Regions from separate parts of the Bacillus sp. NPDC094077 genome, predicted to be linked through region 3. Evidence: riboswitches for the same ligand, from Rfam matches in the RefSeq annotation. Region 3 holds a riboswitch; each other region holds the start of a gene.
The links. Region 3 has a riboswitch for magnesium ahead of ACQKNR_RS11465 (cation-transporting P-type ATPase). Riboswitches for the same ligand answer to the same signal wherever they lie in the genome.
Positions count from the first base shown of each region.

Region 1 (5,609 bases), on a different contig from region 3:
GCAGGTTATCGTTCACACTTCATCCGGTTTCCAAAAGAATCTTTGTCTGTTGTGGTACTAAGTAACTATGATGAATTTGACTCTAAAAAATATGCTAATGAAATTGCAGAAATTGTTTTAGAAAACTAAAAAATAATAGAGCGTAGAAGACAGCATTTGGATTTGGTTTACCCCACGTTGTTTAAGGTGTAATTGATTTTGAGAACGGAAAGCAAGCATATATTAATGCCTGCCTTTTTTGGTATTAATATTAATACATTTAAAAACTTCATTAGCAATTCTTTGAATATAGATTGCTCAATGGGGTTAAATTTTATAATTTTAAAAAAGTAATTATGAAAAATAGAATTACATATAACAGATTATATATTCTAATTATCAAACTTAATTTTATTGAAAATTGAAATATTAAGTAATATTCCTATTGCTATTAAATTAACCATTAAAGAACTTCCACCAAAACTTACAAATGGAAATGGTGTACCTGTAAGAGGAAATAGTCCTGTAATACCACCTAAATTAACAACAGATTGCATACCAATCATACACCCTATACCAATTGCTATAAAACTTCCGAATGGATCTTCACATAGTTGTGCAATTTTTAATGAGCGAAGAACTATAGCTAATACTCCAGCCATTATAATGAATACACCAATAAACCCTAGTTCCTCAGAAACGATTGCCATTATAAAATCAGTATGTGGTTCTGGGAGATAACCAGTTTTTTGAATGCTATTTCCGAATCCACGTCCAGTAATTCCTCCTGAACCAATGGCAATAAAAGAATTTACAAGCTGATATCCATTTCCTTGCGCATCAACAAAGGGATTGAAGATCGTCGTAATACGTGTTTTTTGAACTTCTGACAAACTATATTGGATCAAAAAATATAAAATAGGTAACCATAAAATAGAACCAATAGTGGTTCTTTTAATTATAAGGTTTATATTTATTCCAGAGCAAAGAAATATGCCAAAACCTATACCTAATATTAAAAGTGCAGATCCTAAATTTGGTTGTTTATAGATCAGGAAAAAAATTGTAGCTAAAAAAAATAAAAGTTTTCCGCCCCCAATCCAAACTTGTTTAGCTGATTCTTGTCGTAATGCAAAAAAACGGGCTGTTACAAGTATTGTTCCTAATTTAAGAAACTCAGCTGGCTGTATACCAAAGATCCATGATTGAGCATTATTTACCACTTTTCCTTTCCATAAAACCATAATTAATAAAAAAATCCCTCCAACCATAATACAGATTGAGACTATTCGTTTTTTCCATATTTCATATGGGAGAATAGCACAAACTATTAACCCTATTGTTCCTAAAAGTAGCTTTGTTAATTGAGAATCAACAAAGTGTCTACTGTTATAACCATAATGTTGGACAGCAACAATGGAGCTCGCGCTATACATCATGATAATACCTAAAGTACATGTTATGAATAGAGGGAGGAGCAATAGATAATCGAGTTTTAATATTTTTTTCATTTTAATATCCTCCTGATTTACAACAAAGCTTAATATTACATTTGCTAATGAATAGAATCTTGTCTTCACCAATTATTAAATAGGATTTTTTCTTTTAAAAAATCCTATCGCTTATACCCTGTTTTTTTATGCAAATATCCCCCCTAGTTACATACTAGGGGGGATTCAAAATGGCATGACTAAATAAAGCTTTTCTCCCCCTAGTAGAGCTTTGGCACTATACAACGTAAAGCAATGGAAATTCATTACTTAGCTATCTTAAGAAAAGCCTTAATCCGACAATTCCTGTTCTACCCATTGGCGTCTTTCGACATTTTTGGGCAATAGCCTGTGTTTGTATAGGAGCCTCACCTAACAGGTTTAGCAATATAAATTTTATGTATTTGTTTCGTGTAGCAAGCATAAATACTTTTTTTTTGCCTGTCAAGTAAACGTCTTGCTAATTTTATATTCTTTATTGCTTTATAAATCTTTTAGAAATGATGTGAGAAAATGTATTTAATCATCTCGTATAGATACATATTTTCGACTTGTAGTGTATAGTTTGATTAAGTAGTTTAACCATATAAATTTGATAAACAGTAAAGAAGATTTTAATCATAAAAGAAGATTTTTTGAAGAATGTTCTTTTGAGGTACGGAATGAATAATGATTCAACTTCTGCTATAAAGTTAAAAATGAATCGTAAACAATAAGTTTCATATACGAAATCTCATTTGTTTTATAACATTTCTTCAAACTAATTGTATTTAAATTTTATATCTTTTAAGTAGAATTTTAAATTTGCAATAGAATTGAATTACATTTCTCTATAAAATAATTTTTTATGAATCGAATCGAAAGTTAGTTGACAAATATTAAATTCTGGTTTAAATTTTGAAGTAATTCAATAATCTTTGTTAGGTGAGGCTCCTGTATAGAGAAACGCTGCTGCCCAAAAATGTCGAGAGACGCCAATGGGTCAACAGGAACGGTCGGATTAAGGCCCTTTTTAATGTAGCTGGTTATAAAAACCTATGCTATACAGTGCTAAAACTCAACGAGGGAGTGGTATACGATTTGATAGAAAGGCACCTCTGCGATTTTGGCAGAGCTGTCTTAATAATCATTTATTTGTATTGTAAAAAACCTTTACTCCTTTTTGAGTAAAGGTTTTTCTGTTTAATTTTATTTATTTTTATCTTGTCTATATTCAAAAAGGAGGTAGTTCTAAATAATGAATTGATTGCAATGTAACTATTAATGCTCAAATAAAAATTTTAGACAGATAAAATAACACAAAACCACTCATGAAACTCTAGAGTCTCTCTTAGCAATATGAGGAGGAGTTAACATGAAGAAATTATTAAATGAATTACTTGTAACCCAAAATAACTTGGATGCAGAGAAAGTTTTACGACATCCGTCGTATGATGTTGCGCAAGAAGTAAAACGATTTTCAATTGAAGATCAAGTCATATTACTAGATAAGATACCTGTATTAAAAAGCTCAAAAATTCTTCAACATTTGAGTACAGAAGAAAAATATAATATCTTAATTCACTTATCTGAAAACAAAGCTAAAACGTTACTAAATTTACAACCGATTGATGAAACAGTAGATCTACTTCTAGCGGTTCACCCGGAAAAACAAGCTAAATTAATGGCGTATCTAAATAAAATTACAAAACATAACGTAAAAAAATTAATGGCTTTTAAACCTGAAACCGCAGGAAGCCTTGTCACAAGTGATTTTGTTGCAGTTAGAGGGAATTGGTCAGTAAAAATGACATTGAAGTACATTAGGGAACATTCTGAAAATGTAGAATCGATATCTTATATTTATGTTCTTGATAGTCATGGTCATCTAAAGGGAATCGTTTCCATACATGAGTTATTATTAGCAGCAGATGAAGAGATATTATCTACTATCATGATTCAAGAGATGATTTCAGTACACGCTGAGGTTGATCAACAGGAAGTTGTAAAAAAGCTACTGAATTATAATTTAGCAGCAATACCCGTAACAACAGCAAATAATGAGATGATTGGCATTATAACATTTGATGACGTAATGAATGTTATGGAAGCAGAAGCTACAGAAGATATCCAAAAGTTAGGCGGAAGTGAACCATTAAATCAATCTTACTTTGAATCTAGTATTTGGAGCATTTTCTTCAAACGTCTACCATGGTTATTGCTTCTATTTGTTGCTGAGGCATATACAGGTACAGTACTAAAGTATTTTGAAGACGAAATTGAAACAGTAGTTGCCCTTGCTTTCTTTGTTCCATTATTAGTAGGTACTGGAGGGAATACAGGAACACAGGTTGTAGCAACAATTACTCGTGCAATTGGTATCGGAGAGGTGAAATTTAAAGACATTTTCCGTGTAATGAAAAAAGAATTTGCAATAGGTATGCTTCTCGGACTTGCACTTGGGGTAGCTGGGCTCACTCGTGCTTATATGTTAGGTGTTGGAACAGAAGTTGCACAAGTTGTGGCAATCACTTTATTATTTATTGTTATTTGGGCCTCTCTTGTTGCAGCTGTTTTACCTTTGATTCTGAGAAAATTAAAATTAGATCCTGCAGTCGTTTCCGGTCCATTCATTACAACATTTGTTGACGGAACAGGGTTAGTAATTTATTTCATGGTTGCAAAAACGTTATTAAATTTGTGAATATACACTGAAATAAATACGAAATGGAGGATAAGTATTTCAGCTTGCTTGCTAAGACATAGTGGAGAACTCAGGAATGAGGAAAACAAACACTTGTATCTTTAGGTAAATAATATTTTAAAGGATTCATTGAATGTAATTAATGCTGGAGGATAAAACTATGAAACACCTAAGAAAAATCTTTAAAAGAATTTTAATCCTTTTTTCTATTTTGATACTTATTGGAATAGGGATATTATTTGGCACAAACTATGGCCGAGATCTTCGGGGAACAATTGCTGGGAGTATACTAACTTCTCAGCATCCACAATATGCGAAATATACATTCCTATCCAAAAAGGAACTTGATGAACTGCAGGATCGAATTAATCACCCAAGATGGTCAAATAGTGATGAGGCTATTTATAAAAAAATAGCAGGAAAAAGATTAGAAGAATTTAAAAATCAGCCATTAGAAATTGATGTAGAAACGATTAAAAGTAACAAAGATAGTCGCTTTCTTTTTGAAGGAAAATTAGTTACTATTAGTAACCCTTTCAATGTTAAACTTGTTAGTCATCAAGGGACACAAGGTGATAAAAGGGGAGAAAAAATTAGTGTAATGGCAAAACGTAATCATGCACTTGTTGCTGTGAATGCAAGTGGATTCGCTGATGAAACAGGAAGAGGTGGAGGAAATGTTGCAACTGGAATAGTAATAGAAAATGGGGAAGCCATTGATACAAATATGGATAGAAATACCCCTACAATTATTACGGGTCTAACAAAGTTTGGACAAATGATAACAGGAAATTATTCTACCCAACAACTCTTAGATAAACAAGTCGTTTCCGCAGCTGGATTTATGCCACAGTTAATTGTAAATGGGGAAAAAATGATAACAGAAGGAGACGGTGGTTGGGGTTCTGCTCCACGAAGTATTATGGCCCAAAAAGAAGATGGTACAATAATGTTTCTAGTGATAGACGGTAGGCAGACACATAGCATAGGAGCTACGTTAAAAGAGTGTCAAGATATTCTATATGAAAAAGGAGCAATAAATGCTATGGCTATGGATGGAGGTTCTTCTGCTACGCTATATTTAGGAGGAAAGGTTATAAATTCACCTTCTACATTATCCCATGAAGATCGTTATTTACCGAATGCTTGGGTGGTAACAGCAAACCAGAAACAAAAAATAAAGATGACAATTGATGGGGAAAAAATAGATACCAAAACATCAGATGAATTTGATGCGAACATTTCAACGAATTTATGAATTATTAAAAATAGAACAAATACATGATTTTTATTCCATTCGCTGGAAAATTTAAATTATCTTTAAAACTTGGAAATCCTTATTTCATATTCATGATTTGTACAATATCAAACGAGAGCGATTAGAATTCCAAATTTATGGAATTCTAATCGCTATTTTTCTATATTCTTCTAGCATGTTTCAAATGCGGTAATTAGTT
Region 1 is NZ_JBNNUF010000033.1:661-6,269, reverse strand. Features, by position in the region: gene ACQKNR_RS28400 (serine hydrolase domain-containing protein) at 1-129, shown strand, start outside; gene ACQKNR_RS28395 (FtsW/RodA/SpoVE family cell cycle protein) at 372-1,490, opposite strand; M-box (ykoK) riboswitch at 1,680-1,856, opposite strand; M-box (ykoK) riboswitch at 2,379-2,546, shown strand; gene mgtE (magnesium transporter) at 2,824-4,152, shown strand; gene ACQKNR_RS28385 (phosphodiester glycosidase family protein) at 4,313-5,410, shown strand; partial or broken gene ACQKNR_RS28380 (transposase) at 5,424-5,600, shown strand.
Region 1: another riboswitch for magnesium. It lies ahead of ACQKNR_RS28395 (FtsW/RodA/SpoVE family cell cycle protein); the one in region 3 lies ahead of ACQKNR_RS11465 (cation-transporting P-type ATPase).

Region 2 (5,609 bases), on a different contig from region 3:
TCTCTATAAAAAAATTTTTTACTATTCTATTAAGCTGCCGAAACGGTTGCTTTTCCAGTTGTACCACGAATCTGTTCCGCTGTAAGAATTGGATAGTTTTTGAATAAAAGTGAACCAATATATCCTGAAATAATACCAGATACCATAATACATAAGAAATATAGCATTACTTTCATTTAAAATGATATAAGATAACCAGTAATAAATCCTGGTAGCAATCCAAAGTTTAACACAGAAGCCATTGCAAGCATAGCATAAACAGGTGGATACACCCATTACTAATGCAACTAAAGTTGCACCCACTACTCCGCCTAGACTACCTACTGATTTTCCGACTTCTTTTAAAGAATGATATACCAATTAAATCTCCACCAGCGTATAATTGAAAAGCTTCTACTAAGAAACTTGCAACGACTACACTTGCTAAAGCTCCTATTGCTTTCATACCGTTTGGCGCTTTAAAACTAAAGAATGAAAAAAGATATAGTACAAATAATAGTAATATCTTTCCTTTAATAATCTCCATGTTGCTCTCTCATTGTTTAGTCAATTTCGTTTGTTACAAAAAATGGCTAACACGCATGATGTAAATTATAATGTGCCCTCATTATAGCTTGTTTTTTATAAAACGCTTACTTTTGTTGAATTTTAAAATTTCTGAATAAAATTCTATTCCCCCTATTTGTATTACTTGTATATACACGCGCTTATATAACAGTTTTTCTAAATAATCGGTATTTCGTATTTTCATCCTATATATTCAAACCATTATAAACTTCTGTGTTATCCAAGTATAACTATAAAATGATAACAGTTTATTACTAAAAATTTTTTAGTAATAAAAAAATGGTAAACATAAGTCACCATTTTTTCTTGAAATTATTATCTTTCTACTGGGAATGATTTTAAATCCATTGCTATTTCGGTATTAGAAAATAGCTCTCTTGCCTCTTTCAATAATTCCTTATATGTATCTCCTTGATAACGAGAACTAATATGAGTTAATATTAATCGTTTCGCATTTGCCTGAAGTGCAATACTCGCAGCTTGCTTAGATGTGGAATGAAAATAATCATAGGCTTGTTGTTCATCTTCTGCTGCAAAAGTTGCTTCGTGAACAAGTACGTCAGCGTCTTGTGCCAGCTCTCTACTCGCTTCACAATATCGTGTATCACCTAAAATGGTAATAATTCTTCCCTTTTGAGGCGGACCAATAAAGTCTTTTCCATTTAGTGTCGTACCATTCTCTAATTCAACTACTTCTCCATCTTTTAAACGTTTAAAAATTGGACCTGGTTTCACACCCATTTCCAGCAATTTATCGACTAAAAGAGCTCCTTGTATATCCCTCTCTACGATACGATATCCGAAACATTCAATACCATGTGACAATCTTTTCGTTTCCACATAGAATTCATTATCTTCAAACACAGTACCTTCTTCTGTTATCTCAACAATTTCAAGTGGATATTTCACATGTGTCGTACTTACCGATAATGCTACTTCAATAAATTGCTTAATTCCTTTTGGTCCGTACACTGTTAAAGGTGTAGTCCCTCCTTGAAATGAACGACTACCTAATAAACCAGGCAATCCAAAAATATGATCACCATGTAAATGGGTAATAAATATTTTTTCAATGCGGCGTGGACGTACAGATGTATATAATATTTGATGTTGCGTCGCTTCACCACAGTCAAATAACCAAGTCTGTCCTCGTTCTTCTAACAATTGCAAAGCAATTGCTGAAACATTCCTTCCTTTCGAAGGAACACCTGCGCCAGTTCCTAAAAATACAAATTCCACTTTCTTTCCTCCAGCTCTTTATATAATCTATCTCTCATCTTACGGAATGTTATTTCAAATGGCAAATCGAATTTACATAGCCAATCATCTAGACAACTATATAACACGAACGTTATTCTTGAAAAACTTAGCAATCGTTCGTGTTTTATGTTAAAATGATTATACTACATTTTAAGGGAGCGTTTTATTATGAAAGAAGTATTTCGTTTACAAACTGATTTTTCATCTTCATTTGATCGCTGGGTAAGTTCTTTCGTGTCTGATCACCCAGCACAATTAGAATGGACGACTTTAAAAGAATTAATCCATGAATATACAACATCACATACGAATGAGACGTTGCCAACATATATTTCTTCAGCTTTAACATATTACGCACAACGCGTTTCAACAGCAAATAACTCAGAGATTGTTATTTTTGAAAACCATACAATCTCTTAATCTATTATAAAAAGCACTGGTTTCAGTGCTTTTTATTTATATCCATTAAAACATTTATTTTCCCACCTTATTTACAATAAAAATACCCCTTATTTCCTACTATATGGCCATCATGAATCTATTTGATTTTTCAAAAAAACAGATTAAAAAGATATTGACACTACAAAGTTTCAGTGCTAACATTCAACATGTAATTGAATATGGTCTCTGTTAGGTGAGGCTCCTGTATAGAGAAACGCTGCTGCCCAAAAATGTCGAGAGACGCCAATGGGTCAACAGGAAAGGTCGGAATGAAGGCCTTTTTTAACGTAGCTGGTTTCAGTACCTATGCTATACAGTGCTAAAACTCAACGAGGGAGAGGTGCATGTATTTTGTCATACAAAAAAACTGTTTTTATCTATGTTCACTAACAGGCTTTCGTGTGGACTCTTTTTAACTGTGAATTCAGACCTTTACTCGTTGTGAGTAAAGGTCTTTTTTACGTCTTTATGCACCTTACTATGAAACAAACATAGCATATTCAGAAACTATTAAATTGTACAGAGGTGAGGAACAGTGGCAATTGATGATTCGGCCCAGATACCCATATGTTTTACGTTAATATTTCATCATGTAGGTAGGAAAGAAGCTGTTCCTCCTAATTTTAAATAGTCGAGTAACAGATTGTTTCCTCCTTCATGACAAAGGAGGAACTACCGATGTTAAATTTACAAAGACAAGAAACAAAGCATGCTTATGATCAAAATAGCATGAAAACAAATAACAAATTATTAGTGGAAATTGCAACACAAGATGTAAACTCTGCGTTAAAAATTCTAGAAACAACACAAGATGGACTCTCTAAACAAGAAGCGACTCGTAGACTTTCTTTATACGGTCCGAACGAAATTGCTCATAATAAAACATCGCCATGGTATATTCAACTTTTGCTGGCATTTAAAAATCCATTTATTTTTGTTTTATTGGCACTTGGAGCACTCTCTTTTTTCACAGATGATATACAAGGAACTCTTGTCGTATCTGTAATGGTACTACTAAGTGCAACGATTCGTTTTTCCCAAGAATTTCGTTCTCAAAAAGCGGCAGATAAGTTAAAAGCTATGGTTCGAACAACTGCAAGCGTCTTTAGAATAAACGGGTTTATACATGAAACAAAAAACGTGACAAATTTAAATCGAAACCTTACAACAGAAATTCCAATTGAAGAGCTTGTACCTGGAGATATCATCTCACTTTCAGCCGGTGATATCGTTCCGGCTGATGTGCGTATCTTATCCGCTAAAGATTTATTTGTAAATCAATCTTCTTTAACAGGAGAAGCACTTCCAGTAGAAAAATACGAAAACTGCTACCATACAGAAAATAAACATATATTACCGAAAAGCATGAAAAATAATTACAATCCGCTTGATATGGAAAACCTTTGCTTCATGGGAACAAATATTGTTAGCGGTAGTGCAAAAGCTGTAGTCGTCTCAACTAGTACAGACACTTATTTCGGTTCTTTAGCAAAGAAAGTAATTGGCAAACGTGCAGAAACAAGCTTTGATAAAGGAGTAAACAAAGTAAGTTGGCTCTTAATTACGTTCATGCTTATTATGGCGCCTATCGTCCTTCTCATTAATGGTTTCACAAAAGGTGATTGGCAAGAAGCTTTCTTCTTCGCTATTGCTGTTGCAGTGGGTCTTACACCTGAAATGTTACCAATGATTGTAACTGCTAATTTAGCAAAAGGTGCCGTTAACATGTCTAAACAAAAAGTAATTGTAAAGCAGCTAAACTCTATTCAAAATCTAGGGGCTATGAACATTCTTTGTACTGATAAAACAGGTACATTGACAGAAGATAAAGTGGTGCTTGTTCGCCATTTAGACCCTAATGGGAATGAATGTAATCGCGTATTACAATTTGCATATTTAAATAGCTTCTATCAAACTGGATTGAAAAATTTAATAGATAAAGCTGTTATTGAGCATACAGAGGAAAATCATAAATTCGACCCTTCAATGTTTCAAAAACTAGATGAGATTCCATTTGATTTTGCTCGCCGTCGTATGTCCGTCATCGTCAAAGACATTTCAGGTGAACATACAATGGTTTGTAAAGGGGCGGTAGAAGAAATTTTATCCATTTGTAACTACACTGAAATGGATGGGCAAGTTATTCCACTTACCGAGGAAATGCGCTCAAATGTTAAACAACTAAGTGAGACATTGAATAGTGAAGGTATGCGTGTCATTGCTGTAGCCTACAAGAAGCATAACAAGCCAAATCATAAAGCTTATACAGTACAAGATGAATCGGTTATGGTTCTTGCTGGATATATCGGATTTTTAGATCCGCCTAAACTATCTACAGCTTCTGCCATTCAAGCATTACAGAAACATGGTGTACAAGTGAAGATATTAACTGGCGATAATGAAATTGTTACAAGAAAGGTTTGTAAAGAAGTTGGATTGAATATTGGTGAACCAATCCTCGGTTACGAGATCGATTCTTTACCTGATAAAGCATTAGCAAAGCTGGCAGAAGAAACGACCGTATTTGCGAAGCTCAATCCAATGCAAAAATCCCGCATTATACGTGTATTACAAGGAAACGGTCATACTGTAGGTTATATGGGAGATGGCATTAACGATGCCGTAGCATTACGTGAAGCTGATGTTGGTATATCTGTTGACACCGCTACTGATATCGCAAAAGAGTCTTCCGATATTATTTTACTTGAAAAAAGTTTAACTATATTAGAAGCCGGTATTTTAGAAGGACGTACTACGTTCGGAAATATTTTAAAATATATCAAAATGACAGCTAGCTCTAACTTCGGAAATGTATTTAGTGTATTAGTAGCAAGTGCGTTCATTCCATTTTTACCGATGCTTGCTATACATTTATTAATCCAGAACTTGCTTTATGATATTTCACAACTATCCATTCCATGGGACAAAATGGATAAAGAGTTTTTAGAAAAACCAAGAAAATGGGATACGGCAAACTTACGGAACTTCATTATTTGCATCGGTCCAATTAGTTCCATATTTGATATTATCACATATGTAGTCATGTGGAATGTCTTTGGCGCAAATACACCTAGCGAACAATCACTATTCCAGTCTGGTTGGTTTGTCGTTGGATTGCTAACGCAAACTTTAATTGTTCACATGATAAGAACACAGAAGATTCCGTTTATTCAAAGTACTGCATCAACACCGGTTATTTTATTAACCGCCTGTATTATGGCAATCGGAATCTATATTCCATTCTCGCCACTTGGCGCAGCAGTTGGTTTACAAGCATTACCACTTAGCTACTTCCCTTGGTTAGTAGGAATTTTACTCGGATATGCGATATTAACACAATT
Region 2 is NZ_JBNNUF010000001.1:658,751-664,359, forward strand. Features, by position in the region: gene ACQKNR_RS03350 (hypothetical protein) at 30-167, opposite strand; partial or broken gene ACQKNR_RS03355 (PTS sugar transporter subunit IIC) at 180-526, opposite strand; gene rnz (ribonuclease Z) at 883-1,806, opposite strand; gene ACQKNR_RS03365 (DUF3932 family protein) at 1,996-2,247, shown strand; M-box (ykoK) riboswitch at 2,447-2,614, shown strand; gene mgtA (magnesium-translocating P-type ATPase) at 2,947-5,609, shown strand, end outside.
Region 2: another riboswitch for magnesium. It lies ahead of mgtA (magnesium-translocating P-type ATPase); the one in region 3 lies ahead of ACQKNR_RS11465 (cation-transporting P-type ATPase).

Region 3 (5,609 bases):
ATTGTATGCAGGTAGCTGGAGTGATTGGATTTCTTATTCAGAAAATCAAATTGCAAAAGAAGAAGATTAATCACTTGCATGCAAAAATAATTTGTATTAAAATAAGGTCACAAGCAAGAGATTGCTCGAAAAAGATTGTATTTTACACATTGAAAACAATGTGATAATATAACGACAAGTCAATAATACATCCTGCGGTGTGCGTAACTTATTTATGTCTAAAACCGATGTTAGTTATACGGAAGCTCAATATTTAGCGACCATCATCAAGCCTTCCTTGTGGAGGAAGATGTACGGTAACTGTGAGGGCATCCACCTGCGAGTAGCGGGTTTTTGGACATTTACGAGGAGCGGCACGTGCGGGGGGTCTTATTTCAACTAACATTATATAAAATTCCTACGGTGTACGTAGCTTATGCATGTCTTAAACCAATAAGTATAATACGGAAGTTCGATATTTAAATGTAGATAACAAGCCATCTTTTTAAGAAGGAAGTTACAAACATTTGTGAGAACATCCACCTGTGAGAGCAGGTTTATGGACATCTAGAGAGAACGGCATATGTGGGGCTAAATAAAAACCTTACGTTTTATACGTAAGGTTTTTTGTTGCATAAATATATCGATATTATCTTGATTCACCTGTGAAGTTTCCATAATAAATATAGCACTTTCGGTCTTCATCAACCTCTCTTGAAACTAAGGTGAACTCCATATGCATTCCGTCTCGCTTAATATATATAATATCTAAATGGAGAGAGGATAAAATTTCTTCATAATTCCATATATCTTTACTTTCTATTATTTTGGAGGAGGATTCCTTAAGTTCTCTAACCTCAAAGCCTATGTGGGAGTATAGGATCTGAAGGATTATTTGAAAAAACTCTGATGTGTTCAACTCATTTAAATAGTCAAAGGATGAACAGGAAGTATATGACTGTAATACACTAGAGGGAGTCATTGTAATAAGGAAAAGTTTCCATACAAAGTGTTGACATCTATTTTAAATAAGAGTAACATTTTCTATGTAATGAAATAAGTCTCTGTTAGGTGAGGCTCCTGTATAGAGAAATGCTACTGCCCAAAAATGTCGAGAGACGCCAATGGGTCAACAGGAATGATCGAATTAAGGTTTTTCTTAACGTAGCTGGTAATGTACCTATGCTATACAGTGCTAAAACTCGGCGAGGGAGAGGTCTGTAGATTTCTAATTGTATTAGGAATCGTTTATTTGTGTATGTAATGACCTTTGCTCTTTTCGGAGTAAGGGTCTTTTTGTTACAAATATATGAGTTGTTTCATAGTATAGACTATAACTAAAAAATAAACGAGGAGGTGAGGAGCATGTCAAATTCTGACTCGGTTCCGTTACCCATATACTTCAAATCAAAAATATATGATGTAGGCAGGAAACGACTTGTTCCTCCCTCTATATTTATCATAATGTAGCGTTTATATACATATTTAAGCGCTAGACGCTTTCATGGTAAAGTTGATAAATTGAGAAACAAAGCGTTTCTTCCTATGTTGTAAAGGAGGAGACGATAATATGTTATATGCAAACAAAACTGTGGGTAACACGTCATATAAACTAAGTAAAAAATCAATGAAAGAACAAACGATGCTTCAAAAAAATAAAGATTTATTAATTGAAATCGCAACAAGAGATGTAAAATCTGTATTTGCGTATTTTAAAACAACAAGAGACGGATTATCTATGAAAGAGGCGCAAAAACGTATTCAAGTATACGGCCGAAATGAACTCACTTCAAAAAGAGCGCTTCTTGCAGAGGTAATGATGAAGTTAAGCGGAATGATTCCAGGTCTTTCGAAACAACATGTGCGTGATGAATTACAATGCGAAAAAATTACTGTGTCTAGAGTGGAATGTTCTAGTAATGCAGGGCTAAACACTGAACTGAAAATGATGGAGATACCAGTACAAGAGCTTGTACCTGGAGATATGATTTTTCTTTCAGCTGGAGATACAGTGCCAGCAGATGTACGTATCATTTATGCAAATGATTTATTAGTAAATGAGTCTGTGCTAACGGGAAACGACGCGAGTATAGAGAAATTTGAGAGTTGCTATCATCTTGAACGTAAACGATTTATTCCATTAAAACGGATGAAAGATTATAATCCACTTGAGCTTGAAAATGTATGTTTCAAAAGTACGTATATTGTTAGTGGAAATGCAAAGGCTGTAGTTGTTTCGACTGGAAAGAATACGTATTCAGGAATACTGCATACTTGTTGTAGTAGAATGTCTTAATGTGTTAATGATGCTAAATATACAAAAACAATGTATAATAGACAAAGTTGAGCAAAAACGTAGAATGGTAATCTACTTATATAACCTTACGTGATAACGTGAGGTTATTATTTTTTTAATAGGAGAGGAATTATGAAAAAAGTATTATTAGTTGATGGTATGGCACTATTATTTCGTGCTTTTTACGCAACAAGTGTCTATGGACAGTTTATGAAACGACAAGATGGTACCCCAACGAACGGGATTCATGGTTATATGAAGCATTTATTAACAGCTACGCAAGCAATCGAACCAACACACATCGTAACGTGCTGGGATATGGGAAGTACGACATTTAGAACGGAATCGTTCTCGAATTATAAAGCAAATCGTGCAGCGCCGCCAGAAGAATTAATTCCGCAATTTGATCTAGTACAAGAAATGACTGCAAAATTATCGATTCCGGTCATCGGTATGAAAGGATATGAAGCGGATGACTGTATCGGTACGCTTGCAAAACAATATTGCAATGAAGCGGAAGTTTATATTTTAACAGGTGATACAGATTTACTTCAACTCGTTGATAACAGCGTTACAGTTATGCTTCTGCGCAAAGGAATTGGAAATTACGAGTATTACACACCAGAGAAAATTATGGAAGAGAAAGGTGTAGAACCATGGCAAATCGTCCATGCGAAAGCGTTCATGGGAGATACGAGTGATAACTATCCAGGTGTAAAAGGTATCGGTGAAAAAACAGCGTATAAGCTGATTCAAGAGCACGGAACAGTACCAGCTGTACTAGAAAATGTAGCATCATTAACGAAAGCACAGCGTACAAAGATTGAAAGTGATTTAGAGAACTTAAATATTTCATTACAATTAGCGCAAATTCATTGTGAAGTTCCAATTTCATGTTCACTAGAAGAAGGGTTACACACAATGGATGAAGAAAAACTTAGATTCGTTTGTGAAGAAATGAATTGGGGAAGACCTGAAATATTAATAAATATGTTGTAAGAAGTGGAAAGACCGATTAAATATTTTTTGATCGGTTTTTCTTTTTGTTCACAAAGTTGTCAGGAAATAAACAGAATTTTCATATGAAGTTCAAATAGAATTCACAACAATCAATTATTATAAGACAAACAGATAATTACTTATCCCGTATTAACGGGTAGTAGGACTTTAATCAGTGGGGGTAAATCCTCCCCGCTGATTAAAGTTTCACTTTATCTTTTATATAAACCATCCCCCAAGGAGGAAAATAAAAATGCGAAAAAAAATGAGAAAATCCTTTAAACAATTATTAATAGAAAATAAACAATCACTACTAACTAATAAAGAGAATATGAAAGAAATTGAAGAACGAATTGAGAAACGACATGTAGCATATAGTGGTTCTAATAATTGAATGAAGATTGATTTATAACACCCCTTCACAAAGTGAAGGGGTGTTATAGTATAGTGAGAAGGAGAGAAAGAAGGGGGAGCTACTGTGTGAATATAGTGGAGAGGCTTGGAGAAAATAATATATCATGTCTTCTTAGTCTATCGGAAAGGATAGGCTGGGATTATAGTTTAGAAGAAATCGACACCATTTTAAATTCAGGTATCGTATATGGCATGCGGAATGAAAAGAGAGAAGTAATTGCTAGTGCAGCAATTATATTATATGAAGGGGCGTTAGCGTCTATCGGAATGGTGATAGTACATCCAGATTATAAAGGAAGAGGGATCGGAAAAACGATAACAGACTTATGCATTAAGAGCGTATCAGCACATACTCCAATTATGCTTATTGCTACGGATGAGGGAAAGCCTTTATATGAAAAGCTAGGATTCAGGACGGTGAGTTATGTTTCTAAATACATATGTAATGTGTATAATGAATTGCATAAATATGAAACAAATGAAGAGTATCTCATTAACTATGAAGAGCAAGATTTTGAAGCTATAGTACAAATAGATGAAGAGGCATTTGGAGCAAATCGTAAAGAATTTTTAAGTTATAGAATTACACAGAGTGAACAATGTGTAGTTATTAAAGATAGAAAGCAAAATGTTATAGGTTATGGTATAAGTATACAAACACCAGAAAATAAAATCATAGGACCAATCGTTGCTAAAAATGACGCGATGGCAATGGAAATTGTTCATTCTTTAGCGAAAGGGCATAATGGAAAATTAAGAATTGATGTGTCGGAAGGAAAAATAGATTTTATGAAAGGCTTAGAGATTTCTGGTTTTCAAAAGGTGAATATACCGCCAATTATGATGAAAAATAGCAATCAATTTTTGAAAAGGAATGGAGAATTATATAGCATTGCCGCACAAATTTTTGGATAAAAAGAATCCTTCACTCGGAAGGATTTTTTTATTCACGGTATTGGTCATGAATAGGCTGAAAGAGGTCTTCTTCACTACCTCTCACAATAGAAAAATGATCAACATTATAATGACCGTGTAGAGTTTTATTATGGTGCTCGATAATTTGCTCTGCGGCCAATACGTTTGAATCAGTTGTTGAATGACCGTTTTTAATTAATGTAACATCAAACCCTTGCACAGTTGCTGTCCTAACAGCAGTGTCAATACAATGTTCGGTTTTACATCCACCTATAACGAGATGATTAATCTTCTCTTCTTTTAAAAGTTCAAGTAAAGGAGTACCATAGAATGAATTTGTTGCTGCTTTATTAATAAGGATTGCAGACTGAGGTACTTGAATTTGATTATGTACTTCAAATCCTTCACCGCTACCAGAAGCAACATCGATATCTCTTACGAAAACAATAAGGGCATTTGAATCAAGTGCTTTCTGTACAGCTGTATTTAGTGTAGCTAATAACTCGGTTTTACGGAACACTTCATTTTCCTCTTCGTTTCCATCAATTAATTCTTGCTGTGCATCAATAATTAAAAGTGCTTGTTTCATTCTGTATCCCCTTTAATATAAAATAAATTCCACTATACATATTTCTTCATATTGTAAGGAAATCCTCTATTGTTAGTGAAGTAGACAATAGATTTACAAAGTTGTCAAAGAAATTTCATTCTCATAGCATGTAAAAACATGTATGATAGGAGGTGGAGAATTTTTGAGTAGGTGGGAATATCATGCAAACAGTAGAAGATTATCTTTCATTCTTACATACGAAAGGATTTAAACTATCAGAGGAAGCACAAGGGTTTATTATGTTTGGACAAGGATATACTGGTGCATCTGATGGAATTGTGAACGCAGCAATAGAAGCGACAATTAAACATCAATTGCAGTTTGATGGCAGTTATTTTGTTGCGTTATTAGAACGATTGAAAGAGGAAGAAATTACAGATAAAAAAAGCGCTAAGG
Region 3 is NZ_JBNNUF010000003.1:521,381-526,989, forward strand. Features, by position in the region: gene ACQKNR_RS11445 (sulfurtransferase) at 1-70, shown strand, start outside; RNA gene ssrS (6S RNA) at 187-370, shown strand; RNA gene ssrS (6S RNA) at 392-575, shown strand; partial or broken gene ACQKNR_RS11460 (hypothetical protein) at 629-884, opposite strand; M-box (ykoK) riboswitch at 1,036-1,199, shown strand; gene ACQKNR_RS11465 (cation-transporting P-type ATPase) at 1,550-2,275, shown strand; gene ACQKNR_RS11470 (5'-3' exonuclease) at 2,408-3,274, shown strand; gene ACQKNR_RS11475 (FbpB family small basic protein) at 3,528-3,668, shown strand; gene ACQKNR_RS11480 (GNAT family N-acetyltransferase) at 3,755-4,603, shown strand; gene ACQKNR_RS11485 (cysteine hydrolase family protein) at 4,632-5,192, opposite strand; gene ACQKNR_RS11490 (DUF6123 family protein) at 5,375-5,609, shown strand, end outside.